DNA from 2 places in the Streptomyces sp. NPDC029836 genome. Region 1 is predicted to be linked to the other one. Evidence: riboswitches for the same ligand, from Rfam matches in the RefSeq annotation. Region 1 holds a riboswitch; the other holds the start of a gene.
The links. A riboswitch is a leader RNA that binds a small molecule or an ion and turns the genes downstream of it on or off. The one in region 1 is predicted to bind cyclic di-AMP.

Region 1 (7,435 bases):
CGATGTCGTCCCCGTACTGGAGGTGCCGCACGATCTCGGCGTCCCACCAGGGCGGTGAGTCGTCGTCGGCGGCGCCGGCCGTCATCATGTCGGCGATCACCTGGTAGGCCTCGGCCCAGGCCTTCTCGGTGGCCGGGGTCCACGCCTCGCCGGAGGTCTCGGCGAGCGCGGCCAACAGACTGGCGCCGACGGCCGCGTAGTGCTCCGGGCCGACGAGGAACTTGCGGTGGTCACGGCCGAGGTCGCGGAGGTAGGGCAGGAGGAGGGCCTCGTCCTCCAGCCGGGAGACCACCTGGGTGAGGGCCGCGAAGAGCCGGTCCCGCTGCCGCTCCATGTCCTGCGGGGCGGGCGGGAAGAGCTCGCGGAACCCGGGGTTGTGCCAGAACAGGTGGGAGTAGAAGTACTTGACCGCGTGCTCGGCCCTCCTCTCCACCACCGCGAAGCTGCTCTTCAAGATCCTCACATCCACAAAACCGAAAGTAGGAACGGCGGGGAACGGGACGTCAAGGGATGGCCGATCTGCGGACAGCCGCGACGAACCCCCCATATCGGAGCACCCGTACGGTCCGGGATACGGTCTGCGGGTGCATGAGCAGACCTCCGCGACCCCGGCCGACTCCGCCCCCACCGAGGGGCCGACCCTGTTCGACTGGGAGTTCGCGACCGACCCCTACCCCGCCTACGCCTGGCTGCGCGAGCACTCCCCGGTGCACCGCACCAAGCTCCCGAGCGGGGTGGAGGCCTGGCTGGTCACCCGCTACGCCGACGCCCGACAGGCCCTCGCCGACCAGCGCCTGAGCAAGAACCCCGCGCACCACGCCGCGCCCGCCCACGCCAAGGGCCGGACGGGCATCCCGGGGGAGCGCAAGGCGGAGCTGATGACGCACCTGCTGAACATCGACCCGCCGGACCACACCCGGCTGCGCCGACTGGTGTCGAAGGCGTTCACCCCGCGCCGCGTCGCCGAGTTCGCCCCGCGCGTGCAGGAGCTCACCGACCACCTGATCGACGCCTTCGCCGCGAAGGGGGAGGCCGACCTCATCCACGAGTTCGCCTTCCCGCTCCCCATCTACGCCATCTGCGAGATGCTCGGGGTACCGCGCGAGGACCAGGACGACTTCCGCGACTGGGCCGGGATGATGATTCGGCACGGAGGGGGCCCGCGCGGCGGGGTCGCCCGCTCGGTCAAGCAGATGCGGACGTATCTCGGGGAACTCATCCACCGGAAACGGGACGACCTCGGCAATGACCTCATCTCCGACCTGATCCGGGCAAGCGACCACGGTGACCACCTCACCGAGGCCGAGGCCACGGCGATGGCGTTCATCCTGCTGTTCGCCGGCTTCGAGACGACCGTGAACCTCATCGGCAACGGCGTCCACTCCCTCTTCATGAACCCGGAACAACGCGAGCGGCTCCAAGCCTCGCTCGCCGCGGGCGAGAGCGCCCTCCTGGAGACCGGGGTCGAGGAACTCCTGCGCCACGACGGCCCGGTGGAGCTGGCCACCTGGCGGTTCGCGACCGTCCCGCTGACCCTCGGCGGGCAGGAGATCGCCACCGGCGACCCGGTGCTGGTGGTCCTCGCGGCGGCCGACCGGGATCCGGAACGGTTCGCCGATCCGGACACCCTGGACCTGTCCCGGAGTGACAACCAACACCTCGGGTACGGCCACGGGATCCACTACTGCCTGGGCGCTCCGCTCGCCCGGCTCGAAGGACAGACGGCGCTCGCGACTTTGCTGACGCGTCTGCCGGATCTGGAACTTGCCGTTCCCCCCACGGACCTGCGCTGGCGCGGCGGACTCATCATGCGTGGCCTGCGCACGCTTCCGGTTCGCTTCACACCTCGAAACAACTGAGTCGTTTCCTGACGCCGTCTGATCACACGTCAGTCGCCGACCGAACTTGTGACAATCGTTCGAAGGCCGCTAGGTTCTGCCGTTACCCCGCCGTTATGCGAAAGGTAAAGCCTCATGCGTTCCGGGAACGGCCGCCACAGACGCCCCCGCCAGGTACCCGCCCTGGTCGTCACCGCCGGAGTCACAGGCTCCGCACTCGCCCTGCCCCTGCTCGCCGCGACGAACGCGAGCGCGGCCGACACGACCACGTGGGACAAGGTGGCCGACTGCGAGAGCGGCGGCAGCTGGAGTGCCAACTACGGCAGCGGCGAGTACGGCGGGCTCCAGTTCACCCAGGAGCAGTGGAGGAACGCGGGCGGACTCGCCTACGCGGAGCGCCCGGACCTCGCCAGCCGCTCCCAGCAGATAGCCATCGGCGAGAAGGTGCTGGCCTCGCAGGGCCCCCAGGCGTGGCCGCTGTGCGCCGCCTCGGCCGGACTGACCCAGCAGGGCCCGGCCGCCGCGGTGGACCCGGGTGACCCCCGGCCCGCCGGGCCGGTCGCCCCCGCCCCCGTACGGCCCGACGGTTCGGTGCCCGTCGCGGGCTCCGAGCCCGCCGTCGACTTCGGGGCCCCGACCCCGCAGCCGGCGCAGGGTGGCCCGTCCACCGGCCCGACCGGCCTGCCGGACTACCCGCAGGGCCCCGCCGGCGGACTGCCCGTCATGCCCGACCCGGACTCCCCGGCCCCGTCCACGGACCCGACGGTCCCGCCGACGACCGCGCCGCCCACCACGACCCCGCCGACCACGGCGCCCACCACGCCGGTGGACCCGAGGGCCCCCGGAACCCCGACCGTTCCGGGCACCCCCACCGTTCCGGGGGACCCGACGGCGCCCACGGCCCCGCTCACCCCGGGTGCCACGCCCTCGGCCGTGCCGGCCGGCGCGATCGACGCAGCGGTCGACGGAGCGGGCAAGCACCGCGGTCCGGCGGCCGTCGAGCCGCACGGCTCGTCTGACGCCGCGTCGACCCCCTCGTACACGGTCAAGGCCGGCGACAGCCTCACCGCGATCGCCGACGCCCAAGGCCTCAAGGGTGGTTGGAACACGCTCTACGCGGCCAACGAGCAGGTCATCGGCGGGAACGCGGACCTCATCAAGCCGGGTCAGAACCTGGATCTAACCAAGGAATAGGGGCAGTTCGCCCAGTCGGAAAGAGCTGAATGTCCGTTATCGGCAAATGAGACATGCGTCTCTTCCGATCAACTGGCGTGTCTCGTTCCGGAACTTCCACAAACCCGCCCCTCACCTGCGTAAACGTACTTTTGAGGAACGCAAGGAGGCCGGTTTCTCCCTGATGTCGCGCGTTGAACATCAGGGGGAGACCTGTCTACCTTCTGAGTCGCTCGCCACCGCGGGCTCCTTCGACCGCATCGCCGAATCCTGCCGGCGGACGGGGGGAACAGTCGTCGCGCAAGCGCCGAAGGCAGGAGCGGGGGAACCAAGGTAGGCGCCGGGAAGGGTCGTTGGAAGACGGCCGCGTACCGGCTTGGGGTTAAGCCACGTGCTCGACACGTGACCGGGCAACTCATCCGCCCGAACCCGACAGCTCACCTCGAAGGCGTCGGTGAGGAGAACTCCATGCTGCTTTCCGGCAAGGGCAAGCACCGTCGCGGCTCCAAGGCCGTCCGTATCGTCACGCTCGCCGGTGTCGCCGGTGTCGCCGTCGCGGCCCCGCTGATGGCCGCCGGTACCGCGAGCGCCGCGACCGTCTCCGAGTGGGACAAGGTCGCGCAGTGCGAGTCCGGTGGCAACTGGGCCATCAACACCGGCAACGGTTACTACGGCGGCCTGCAGTTCTCGGCCTCCACCTGGGCCGGCTACGGCGGCAAGGCGTACGCCGCCACGGCCAACCAGGCCAGCAAGTCCCAGCAGATAGCCATCGCCGAGAAGGTCCTCAAGGGCCAGGGCAAGGGCGCCTGGCCGCACTGCGGCAAGGGCCTGTCCAACGCCGCGTACAACGGCGGCGGCTCGACCACCACGCCCGCCAAGCCGAAGCCCGAGACGAAGCCGGCCAAGCCCGCCCCGGCGAAGCCCGCGAAGCCGGCCACGCCCGCCAAGCCGGCGACGCCGAAGGCCGAGCCGAAGCGCACCGAGGTCCCCGTCTCGCGCTCCGAGCGCGTCGAGACCCCGGCCGTCAAGCCGCAGGCCCCCAAGACCGAGGCCCCGGCGACCGGCAACGGCTCCTACGTCGTCAAGGCCGGCGACACCCTGGGCACCATCGCCCAGGCGAACGGCGTCAAGGGTGGCTGGGAGAAGCTCTTCCAGCTGAACAACGACACCGTCAAGGACGCCGACCTGATCTTCCCGGGTCAGAAGCTGAAGCTCAGCTGAATCACCGCACCACACCGCACGGCGGCCTGAACACCGCACGGCGGCGCACCACACCGCATGACACCGCATGACACCGCATCACGCGCGGTCCCGCAGCATGTCCACCGCCCGGCCCGCATCCCCTCGCGCGCCGGGCGGCGGCATGCTCGCGGTCATGTCCGGCGGCGCGTTCCGGGGCGGCTCCCGCGGCCCGTTCCGGAGCCGGCGCGGGCGGCCCTCCGCGGGCCGGAGCCCACTTTCTCAAGAGCCCTATGTCCTGGAAGAGGAGCATTCAGCCCCTATTTCGTCCCAGGACCCGGGCGGTCGGCGGGCCCAGTGCCCGGAGCCGGTTAGGCTCTAGGCGGCAAGGCCATCCCACGGCCTGACACGCCACCGCACACCCAGCGTCACATCCCAGAAGGAGATGCTCGTGCCGTCCATCGACGTCGTCGTAGCCCGGGAAATCCTGGACTCCCGAGGCAACCCCACGGTCGAGGTCGAGGTGGGCCTCGACGATGGCAGCACCGGCCGTGCTGCAGTTCCGTCCGGCGCCTCCACCGGTGCATTCGAGGCCATCGAGCTGCGTGACGGTGACCCCAACCGTTACTTCGGCAAGGGTGTCGAGAAGGCCGTCCTCGCCGTCATCGAGCAGATCGGCCCGGAGCTCGTCGGCTACGACGCCACCGAGCAGCGGCTGATCGACCAGGCCATGTTCGACCTGGACGCCACCGACAACAAGGGCTCCCTCGGCGCCAACGCGATCCTCGGCGTGTCCCTCGCCGTGGCGCACGCCGCGTCCGAGGCCTCGGACCTCCCGCTCTTCCGCTACCTCGGCGGCCCGAACGCGCACCTGCTGCCCGTTCCGATGATGAACATCCTCAACGGTGGGTCGCACGCCGACTCCAACGTGGACATCCAGGAGTTCATGATCGCCCCGATCGGCGCGGAGTCCTTCTCCGAGGCGCTGCGCTGGGGTGCCGAGGTCTACCACACCCTCAAGAAGGTCCTGCACACCAAGGGCCTCTCCACCGGTCTCGGTGACGAGGGCGGTTTCGCCCCGAACCTGGAGTCCAACCGCGCCGCGCTCGACCTCATCGTCGAGGCCATCAAGCAGGCCGGCTACGTCCCGGGCAAGGACATCGCGCTCGCGCTCGACGTCGCCGCGTCCGAGTTCTACAAGGACGGCAAGTACGAGTTCGAGGGCCAGTCCCGCTCGGCCGCCGAGATGACCGAGTACTACGAGGAGCTCGTCTCCGCGTACCCGATGGTCTCCATCGAGGACCCGCTGTACGAGGACGACTGGGCCGGCTGGAAGACCCTCACCGACAAGCTGGGCGCCAAGGTCCAGATCGTCGGCGACGACCTCTTCGTCACCAACCCGGAGCGTCTGGCCCGCGGCATCGAGGAGGGCTCCGCGAACGCCCTGCTCGTCAAGGTGAACCAGATCGGTTCGCTGACCGAGACCCTCGACGCCGTCGAGATGGCCCAGCGCAACGGCTTCAAGTGCATGATGTCGCACCGCTCCGGCGAGACCGAGGACGTCACCATCGCCGACCTCGCCGTCGCCGTGAACTGCGGCCAGATCAAGACCGGCGCCCCGGCCCGCTCGGACCGCGTCGCCAAGTACAACCAGCTGCTGCGCATCGAGGAGATCCTCGACGACGCCGCCGTGTACGCGGGCCGCTCCGCCTTCCCGCGCTTCAAGGGCTAAGGGCCAATCAGCGCCTCGCGGCGCCGGCCTCCGTACGTCCCCGCACTCGGTCCCGTACCGTGTGCGGGGACGTATTGCGTAGCGCGCATCCAGGGGAGGCGGGACCATGGCCGGGAACCGGGACCGGTTCTCCACCTTCTCGACGGCGACCAGGCTCAAGCAGCTCGGTGAGCGGACCGCCGCGCACGTCTACCGCTCGCAGACGCGGCGCCAGGTCCGCCGCAGCCGGCTCACCGGCCGGGCCGCGTTGCTGGTCCTCGTCCTCTGTACCCTGGTCGTCGCCCTCGCGTACCCGATGCGCCAGTACGTGTCCCAGCGCTCGGAGATCGCGGACCAGCAACGGAACGCGGTCGACGCGTACAAGCGCCTCGAACAGCTCCGCGACGAGAAGGCCCGCTGGCAGGACCCGGCCTACGCGGAGCAGCAGGCGCGCAAGCACCTGCACTTCCTGCGCCCGGGCGAGACCGGCTACATCATGAAGGACCCCGGGGCCGAGGCCCCGGAGCACCGCCGCGGTGGGCAGGCCGGTTCCGACCGGCCCTGGTACTCCAACGTCTGGGACGGGGTCGACAAGGCCGACCGCCCCGGCGACTGAGCGCGTACCCGCCCGCCCCGCACCCACCACCCACGAGACCGAAGAGACTTCCTCCAGGCATGCAGACGCCCCCGCCCCAGACCGACCGGACCGAGCCGACCGACGCGGACATCGAGGCGTTCGAGCAGCAGCTCGGCCGCCCCCCGCGCGGACTGCGCGCCATCGCGCACCGCTGCCCCTGCGGGCAGCCGGACGTCGTCGAGACCGCGCCCCGGCTCCCCGACGGCACCCCCTTCCCCACGCTGTACTACTTGACGTGCCCGCGCGCGGCCTCCGCGATCGGCACGCTGGAGGCCAACGGCGTGATGAAGGAGATGCAGGCCCGGCTCGCCGAGGACCCGGAACTCGCGGCCGCCTACCGGGCCGCGCACGAGGACTACATCCGGCGCCGCGACGCCATCGACGTGCTCCAGGGCTTCCCGAGCGCCGGCGGCATGCCCGACCGGGTCAAGTGCCTGCACGTGCTCGTCGGTCACTCGCTGGCCGCGGGCCCGGGCGTGAACCCGTTCGGCGACGAGGCGCTGGCGATGCTGCCCGAGTGGTGGGCCAAGGGCGCCTGCGTCACCCCGTGCGGCGAGAAGACCGAGGAGGCCGACGAGAAGGCCGAGGGTTCCCCGTGACCCGGGTCGCGGGCATCGACTGCGGCACCAACTCCATCCGCCTGCTCGTCGCGGACTGCGACCCGGCGACCGGTGCGATGACCGAGCTGGACCGGCGGATGACCATCGTCCGCCTCGGCCAGGGCGTGGACCGCACCGGCCGGCTCGCCCCGGACGCGCTGGAGCGCACCTTCGCGGCCTGCCGCGAGTACGCCGCGGTGATCAAGGACCTCGGCGCCGAGCGGGTCCGTTTCGTGGCCACCTCGGCCTCCCGGGACGCCGAGAACCGGGACGAGTTCGTCCGCGGCGTCCTCGACAT
Region 2 (7,435 bases), on a different contig from region 1:
AGTACGGCGAGGTTTTCGGCGTGCCGGCGGATCCGGGTGGCGAGGTGGTCGACGTGGAAGAGCTCCCGCAGCAGGTCCGGGTCCTCGACGGTGTCCTCCAGGCCGTCGAGCAGGGAGATCTCGCGGTGCACCAGCGACTGGAGCCGTCGCGCGAGGTTGACGAAGACCTCGACCTTGCGGTCGCTGTCGGTCGGCGCGGGCGGGGTGGCGAGCCGTACGAGGGTGGTGCGGGCCTGCTCCCGGGCGCCGCGCAGCTCCTGGGCGAGGAGCCAGAACTCGTCGACGCCGGCGGGATCGGGGGCCGCGGGCGGTCCGCTCGGGCCGCCGCGCACGGGGCGGGGCGGGGTCTCCCCCCGTTCCAGGCGCTCGGCGTCCGCCCGCAGTTCCTGGCGGCCGCGCACGCTGGAGCGCCGCAGTGCCTCGCAGCGGTCCCGTACGGCCTTCGCGGCGCGCTGGGCCCCGAGCAGGGCGGCGGCCAGGGCTCCGACGGCGAGCAGGGCGCAGCCCGCCAGCACCGGCCACAGCCGGGGGTCCCGTTCGCCGGCGCCACCACCGAGCTGGAGGGTGAACAGCACGGCCGCGGCGCCGCTGAGCGCGGCGGCGAGGGTGGGCAGCACGGCGGCGCGGATCAGCTGGGGGCGGGTCTGCCGGCGGGGACCGGTGGCGGCGTGTCTCGACGGGGAGTGGCGGGCGGCGCGGAGTCCGGACATCGGCGTCCTCGGTACGTGGGGCCCGGCCCCCAGTCGGTTCCCGGGGCCGGTGTTGATCACCGGATACCCACGCTAGACCGCACGCTCCCACCCGGGACGCCGAGTTGGGCAACTTCACCGGGGTGCTTCCCGCTTCCGGTGGAGCGCTCGCACGACAGCCCGAATGCGCGGTGGCGCGTACTCGGGTGCACCCGAGGGGCGTGCGCGGGCCGTCGGCGTCAGGCCGTGTCGGCGAACGGGCTGGTGTCGAGGTGGGCCAGCAGGTCGGCGGGGTCGCGGTAGACGGCGTGGGCGCCCGCATCCTCCAGGTCGGCGCGCGGGATGCCGCCGCACAGCAGGCCCACGCAGGTGACGCCGGCCCGCGTACCGGCCTTCATGTCCCAGACGGTGTCCCCGACGAACACGGAGCCCTGGGCGGGCGCCCCGACGAGGGAGAGGGCGTGTCGGACCGGTTCGGGTGCGGGTTTGCCCTCGCTCACGTCGTCGGAGCTCGCGGTCGCGGAGATGGCGTCGTCGGCGGCCAGGGCCCGCCGGAGCGCGTCCAGTTCGTTGTCCTTCGCGGAGGTGACGAGCACGACCCCGCGGCCCCGCCGGTCCAGTTCGCGCAGCAGCTCCGCGGCCGAGTCGAAGGCGGGCAGCCGGTCGAAGTACGTGGCGTACAGGGTGGCGTGAGCGGCGCTGAGCGCTTCGTCCCGCGACGGGTCGCGTCCCTCGCCCAGCAGGCGGGCGAGCAGGTCCTCACCCGGCAGCCCGACGGCCCGGTGGATGGCGTGCGTCGGCACGTCGTGGCCCGCCTGCCGCAGGGCCTCCCACCAGCAGACGACGTGCAGGTGATTGGTGTCGACGAGGGTTCCGTCGACATCGAACAGGGCAGCCCGGTTCATGCCCACCTCCTGAGGACGGACGCGGGGGCGCCCGTCGGGGACGGATGCGGGGCGCGCCCGTCGGGGCCGCCCGTGGGGCGCCTACCCACCGTCCCCCTCAGCACTCCCGCCGCAGTCCTCGGTGATTCCCGGATCGACGCGGCGGACGTGGTGAAAGTGCTGTCGCGCGCCGGACGGCAGAGCCGGATCCTGGCGACCCGACGCGACTGGCGCGCCGAGCAGGTGTTCACCAGGGACGCGCCGGCCGCGGGGGGACCGGCACGCCGTCCCGAACCCCCGCACGTAGCCGAGCCCCGGGACCGCCGGCTGCCCGAGCAGCCCGAGCAGCCCGGTCAGGCCTCCCCGACCAGGTCGAGCCCCGCGTCGGGTTCGACCGTCCCGCGCTCGCCGGGCCCGACCTGCTCTTCGCGGTAGTTCACCCAGCGCTCCCACGCGAATCCGGGGGCCGCGATGGGCCGCCACCACGGGTCGACGGGGACCTTGCCGGCGGGCTCGAAGGGCTCGCCCGGCTTGGGCACGGCCACGGCCTGCCCCACGTTGCGGGCGGCGATCATGGTGCGCTCGGCCGGGTCGGACCACGGGTGCGGGGCGAGGTTGAACGTGCCCCAGTGGATGGGCAGGAGCACACCGTGCGCGGCGCCGCCCTGGAGGTCGAGCTGGGCTCGGATGCCCTCGTCCGGGGTCATGTGGATGTCGGGCCACGGGCCGGGGTCCGGGGTGCGGTCCTCGTGGTCCTTCGGCCAGTACTCCGAGTAGGCGCCGATCTGGATCATCGTGGCGTCGAAGGGTCCGTGCGCGGCGCCGATGTCCTTGAAGCCCGGGAAATATCCCGTATCACCGCTGTGAAACACCCGGTGCTCCTCGCCGGCGACGACCCAGGAGGCCCACAGGGTGGTCTGCTGGTTGCGCAGGCCGCGCCCGCAGAAGTGCTGTGCCGGGGTGGCGGTGAGGGTCAGCCCGGCGACCTCGGTGGCCTCGTTCCAGTCGAGCTCCCGCAGCCGGCCGGCCGGTACGCCCCAGCGTTCCAGGTGCGCGCCGACGCCCAGCGGGACGGCGAAGACGGTGTTCGTGCCGGCCAGCGCCTTGATCGTGGGCAGGTCGAGGTGGTCGTAGTGGTCGTGGGAGATCACCACGACGTCGACCTCGCCCAGGGAGGCCAGCGGCACCGGGACCGGGTGCAGGCGCTTGGGCCCGGCGAAGGAGTAGGGAGAGCAGCGCTGTCCCCACACGGGGTCGAAGAGGACTCGGCGGCCGTCGATCTCCACGAGCACGCTGGAATGGCCCATCCAGGTCACCCGCAGGCCGCTGACCGGGGCCTTCGCCAGTTCGGCCAGGGTGGTCGGGTAGACCGGGATCGGCGCGGCGGGGCTGCGCCGGATCCGTTGTTCCTTGTGGAAGTAGACCCGGGCGAACTCGGCCATCGACCCGGAGGGCCTGGTCCTGCCCTTCACCGGGTTCTGGAAGGCGCCGTCGGCGAAGTTCGGCGAGCGTCGGATCCGCTCCAGCCGGGCGCCGGAGGAGTCCGCCCCGAAGGCTTCGGCGCGCAGGGCGCGCAGCCTGGGACGCAGGGGAAGGGAGCCGGTCAAGGCGCCTCCTCAAGAGGGTGCGGTTCGAGGTGGCACGGTAGTACATGCACGACCGTCCCAACGCGTACCGGCCCGTGAGGATTCCGCCCGGCGGGAACCCGCCGGGCGGAATCGAGGCGCGTCCGGTTCCCCGCGCGTCCTACAGGGGCAGCAGGTCGGGGCGCTTCGCCGCGACGTGGTCGCCGGAGGACTCGCCCCGCAGCCGGCGCCCGATCCACGGCACGAGGTGTTCGCGCGCCCACTGGATGTTGTCGCGGGTCACGTCCACCGAGCCGCGCGGCGGCGTCGGCGGCCACGGCTGGTCGGGGTCGGTCGGGATCCCGTAGCCCAGCACCTGTGCGGCGCGCAGCGCGACGCGGGTGTGACCCTCGGGCGAAAGGTGCAGTCGGTCTCCGTCCCAGGCCCGCCGGTCCTGCACCGAGCGCAGCGACCACAGGTCGAGCACCGGGCAGTCGTAGCGGTCGGCGATGGAGCGGACGTGCGCGCTGTACGTGGCGACCTTGCCCCTCAGGTGCCTCAGGACTGGCACGCCCCGCGTGTCGAAGCCGGTGGTGATCATGACGAGGCCGACGGCTTCGGTGAGGTCGGCGACGGCCGCCTCGAACCGCTCCGCCACGTCGTCCGGGTCGCTGCCGGGACGGATGATGTCGTTCCCGCCCGCGCAGAAGGTCACCAGGTCCGGTGCGAGGGCGCGGGCCCTCGGGACCTGGTCGGCCACGATCTGGTCGAGGAGCTTCCCCCGCACGGCCAGGTTCGCGTACCGGAAGTCGTGTTCTTCGCGCTGATCGGCGAGGAGCACGGCGAGGCGGTCCGCCCAGCCGAGATGGGAACCCCCGGGTCCCGGGTCTCCCACGCCTTCGGTGAAGCTGTCCCCGATCGCCGCGTACGAGCCGATGGTCTTGAGTGTCGTCGTCGTCGCTGCCACGAAACGACATCCTTCACCGTCGCAACCAACCTACGCCAACGTAATGAGGGGTTGACGGACCGTGATCTGTACCACGCGGGGGATAAGGAATAAGTACACGTGAGGCCGGGACCCCCCTCGGGTCCCGGCCTCACGCGCGCGTGTGTCCGACGGACGGTGCCGTCAGAGGCTGACGCCCTTGGAGCGGAGGTAGCCCAGCGGGTCGATGTCCGAGCCGTAGGACGGGCCCGTGCGGATCTCGAAGTGGAGGTGCGGACCGGTCACGTTGCCGGTGGCGCCGGACAGGCCGACGCGCTGGCCGCCGGTGACGCTCTGGCCGGCCGAGACGGACAGCGAGGAGAGGTGCGCGTACTGGGAGTACTTGCCGTCCGCGTGCTTGATGACGACCTCGTTGCCGTACGAGCCGCCCCAGCCGGCGGAGACGACGGTGCCCGCGCCGACGGCCTTGACGGTGGTGCCGGTGCCGGCCATGAAGTCCACGCCGGTGTGGTAACCGGAGGACCACATGCTGCCGCCCATGCGGTACGCGGTGGAGACGCCGCCCGCGACCGGGGCCACGAATCCGCCGGAGGCCGACGGGGTGGAGGGCGCCGCCTGACCCGACCCGGCGGGCTTCTGCGCGGGCGCGGCCTTCTTGGGCGCCGCCTTCGGGGCGGAGGAGCGCTCACCGGACGCCTCAGGGCGGCTGGAGGAGCGCTCGGAGCGGTTGCCGGAGCCCGACTCGGAGGCGGAGTCCGGGGTCGAGGCGGAGGGCGGCGACTGCTTCTTGGTCGGGGCCGGAGCGGCGGGTGCGGGGGCGGCCCCGGTCGAACCCGGAGCGCCGAGGGTGAGCTTGAGGCCCGGGTGGATCAGCGAGGGGTCGCTGCCGACGGCGTCGCGGTTGTCGGCGTAGAGCTGCTCCCAGCCGCCGGTGAGCCGGCGCTCGGCGGCGATCTTCGAGAGGTGGTCGCCGGCGACGACGGTGTAGACCGCGGCGGCAGCGGCGGTCGGCGTCGCGGTGGGCGTCACCGTGGCGGCCGCCTGGAGGGCCGCCGGGGCCTGCGGGGCCTGCGCGGGTGCGGTGGCCGGGGCGGCCGCGGGGGCTGCGTGGGCGCCGGTGGCACCGATCAGCGGCAGCGCGAGCGCGGCGCCGCCGGTGCCGGCCGCGGTGAGACCGCGGGATATGGAACGGGACTTCGGGCGGCGGTGCTTACCCTTACCGGGCATGGCGAATTCCTCTCCGTCGCCTGCGAGGTGAGCTGTCGGGTTCGGACTGGAGATGTCCGGCCGCGCACGTCGAGGACGCGTACGGCTTCACCCCGAGCCGGCCCGGAGAACGTTCCGGTCCGGCGGCCTACCTGGTTCCCCCGCTCCTGCCGCGCGCGTCGATAGTCGGGTGCGGTTCCCGGGCGGCGGCAGGATTAGGCTGTCCACCCGGATCGGTCGTGAAGGTAATCGAGCGGGTCCACGGGCAACAAGCCGCACATTCCCTGACGCAATCACAGGTATGAGGGTGTGAGGGAATTCCGGTCACCCTGTGTCCATTCCGCACCATCAACAACCGCCCTGGCGTGGGAATTCGGATTTCGCGATCGGGCACACACGGTCACCGTATGATCTGGCTCACGGAGCCTGGCGCGATCTCGCCTCTCCCCGTGGCAAGTTGCTCCCAACCGGCGTAATTCGGACACCTCAGGACGATGCGGAGGACCACTCGTGACCCAGCAGATACCGCCACCCCTTCCGGCGATCCCCGAACCCGAACCGGAGCTGACGGGAGTGCGCAATTTCCGTGACGTGGGCGGTCTGCCGACCGCCGACGGACGACGGGTCAGGTCGGGACGACTCTTCCGAAGCGGACATCTGGCGCATGCCACCGAAACAGGAACACAGTTCCTCTCCTCGCTCGGTCTGCACACGGTGTTCGACTTCCGCAACCGCGCCGACCACGCCGTGGAAGGGCCGGACGTGGAACTGCCGGGCGTGCGCTACGTGAACATCCCGCTGTCCGACCCGGCCGCCGGGAAGGAGTTCTGGACGATGGTCCGCGAGGGCGACCTGGCCCAGCTGCGCACCCTCCTCGGGGAGGGCCGGGCGGCCGAGCGCATGACCACCTCGTACCGCACGATGATCCGCACCCGGACCGCCGAACACAGCCGGGTCGTGCACGCGCTGGCCGAGGACAGCGTGCCGGCACTGATGCACTGCGCGGCGGGCAAGGACCGGGCCGGTCTGTCGATCGCCGTCACGCTGCTCGCGCTCGGCGTCGAACGGGACGTGATCGCGGCGGACTACCTGGAGTCGAACGCCCCGCACCGCCGCTACCGGATGCGGCGCGGCGCGGACGCGGTCGAGTCCCGCCCGGCCGAGGTGTCGGAGCTGCTGGCCCCGCTCTTCGACGCGCGCGCCGAGTACCTGCGGGCGGCGTACGAGACGATCGACGAGGAGTGGGGCGGGGTGGACCGCTACCTCGCCGAAGGCCTCGGGCTCGCGCCCGAGACCCTGGTCCGGCTACGGGAGAGACTGCTGGAACCGTAGGAGCCGGGCCTCCCCCGGCCGGCAGGCCGTCAGCGGTTGCCGACGGCCTGCTTCACCAGCGTCCGGCCGAAGTCCCACATCAACGAGCCACCGCTGTGCGCTTCGTCCATGACCTCCCGGAAGGCGCCGACGAACCGGTCCACGTCGTGTTCGTCCACGATCAGCGGCGGGATCAGCTTGATGACCTCCAGGTGGTCCCCGGACACCTGGGTGAGGATCCGGTGCTTGCGCAGCAGCGGCACCACGACCATCTGGGCGAACAGCCCCTTGCGGGCGGCCTGGAGCATCGCCCAGCGGCTGCGCAGGCCCAGCGAGGACGGCCGGCCGAACTCGATGCCGATCATCAGCCCGCGCCCCCGCACCTCGTGCAGCAGCTCGTACTCGTCCACGAGCGCGGCGAGTCGGCCGCGCAGCAGGTCGCCCACGGCGCGGGCGTTGGCCGTGACCTCCTCGTCCTCCATGACGCTCAGCACCGCCAGGCCGGCGGCCATCGCCTGCGCGTTGGAACCGAAGCTCGCCGAGTGGACCAGCACCCGGTCCATGGACGAGTACACGCGCTGGAAGATCCAGTCCTTGCCCAGGGTCGCGCCGACCGGCACGTAGCCGCCCGACAGGGCCTTGGCCACGCACACCAGGTCCGGCTCGACGCCGGGTTCGTGCTGGTACGCGTAGAAATCGCCGGTGCGTCCGAGGCCGGTCTGCACCTCGTCGGCGATCAACAGGGCCTTGTGCCGGTGCAGGAGCTCCTGGGCCGCGCGCAGGAATCCGGGGGGCGCGGCGAGCACCCCCTTGCCCTGGATCGGCTCCACGATC

Region 2: it holds a riboswitch for cyclic di-AMP, as region 1 does, so the genes downstream of both, ACZ4XJ_RS04905 (M23 family metallopeptidase) here and ACZ4XJ_RS32770 (transglycosylase family protein) in region 1, are expected to answer to the same signal.

Annotation. Positions count from the first base shown of each region.
Region 1 is NZ_JBVHZI010000018.1:20,074-27,508, forward strand. It holds gene ACZ4XJ_RS32755 (globin domain-containing protein) at 1-463, opposite strand, end outside; gene ACZ4XJ_RS32760 (cytochrome P450 family protein) at 585-1,859, shown strand; gene ACZ4XJ_RS32765 (transglycosylase family protein) at 1,974-3,032, shown strand; cyclic di-AMP (ydaO/yuaA leader) riboswitch at 3,307-3,477, shown strand; gene ACZ4XJ_RS32770 (transglycosylase family protein) at 3,480-4,232, shown strand; gene eno (phosphopyruvate hydratase) at 4,636-5,922, shown strand; gene ACZ4XJ_RS32780 (FtsB family cell division protein) at 6,029-6,517, shown strand; gene ACZ4XJ_RS32785 (DUF501 domain-containing protein) at 6,577-7,137, shown strand; gene ACZ4XJ_RS32790 (Ppx/GppA phosphatase family protein) at 7,134-7,435, shown strand, end outside.
Region 2 is NZ_JBVHZI010000001.1:1,055,591-1,063,025, forward strand. It holds gene ACZ4XJ_RS04885 (sensor histidine kinase) at 1-710, opposite strand, end outside; gene ACZ4XJ_RS04890 (HAD family hydrolase) at 929-1,594, opposite strand; gene ACZ4XJ_RS04895 (MBL fold metallo-hydrolase) at 1,927-3,180, opposite strand; gene ACZ4XJ_RS04900 (SGNH/GDSL hydrolase family protein) at 3,320-4,105, opposite strand; gene ACZ4XJ_RS04905 (M23 family metallopeptidase) at 4,268-5,311, opposite strand; cyclic di-AMP (ydaO/yuaA leader) riboswitch at 5,316-5,482, opposite strand; gene ACZ4XJ_RS04910 (tyrosine-protein phosphatase) at 5,801-6,622, shown strand; gene ACZ4XJ_RS04915 (aspartate aminotransferase family protein) at 6,652-7,435, opposite strand, start outside.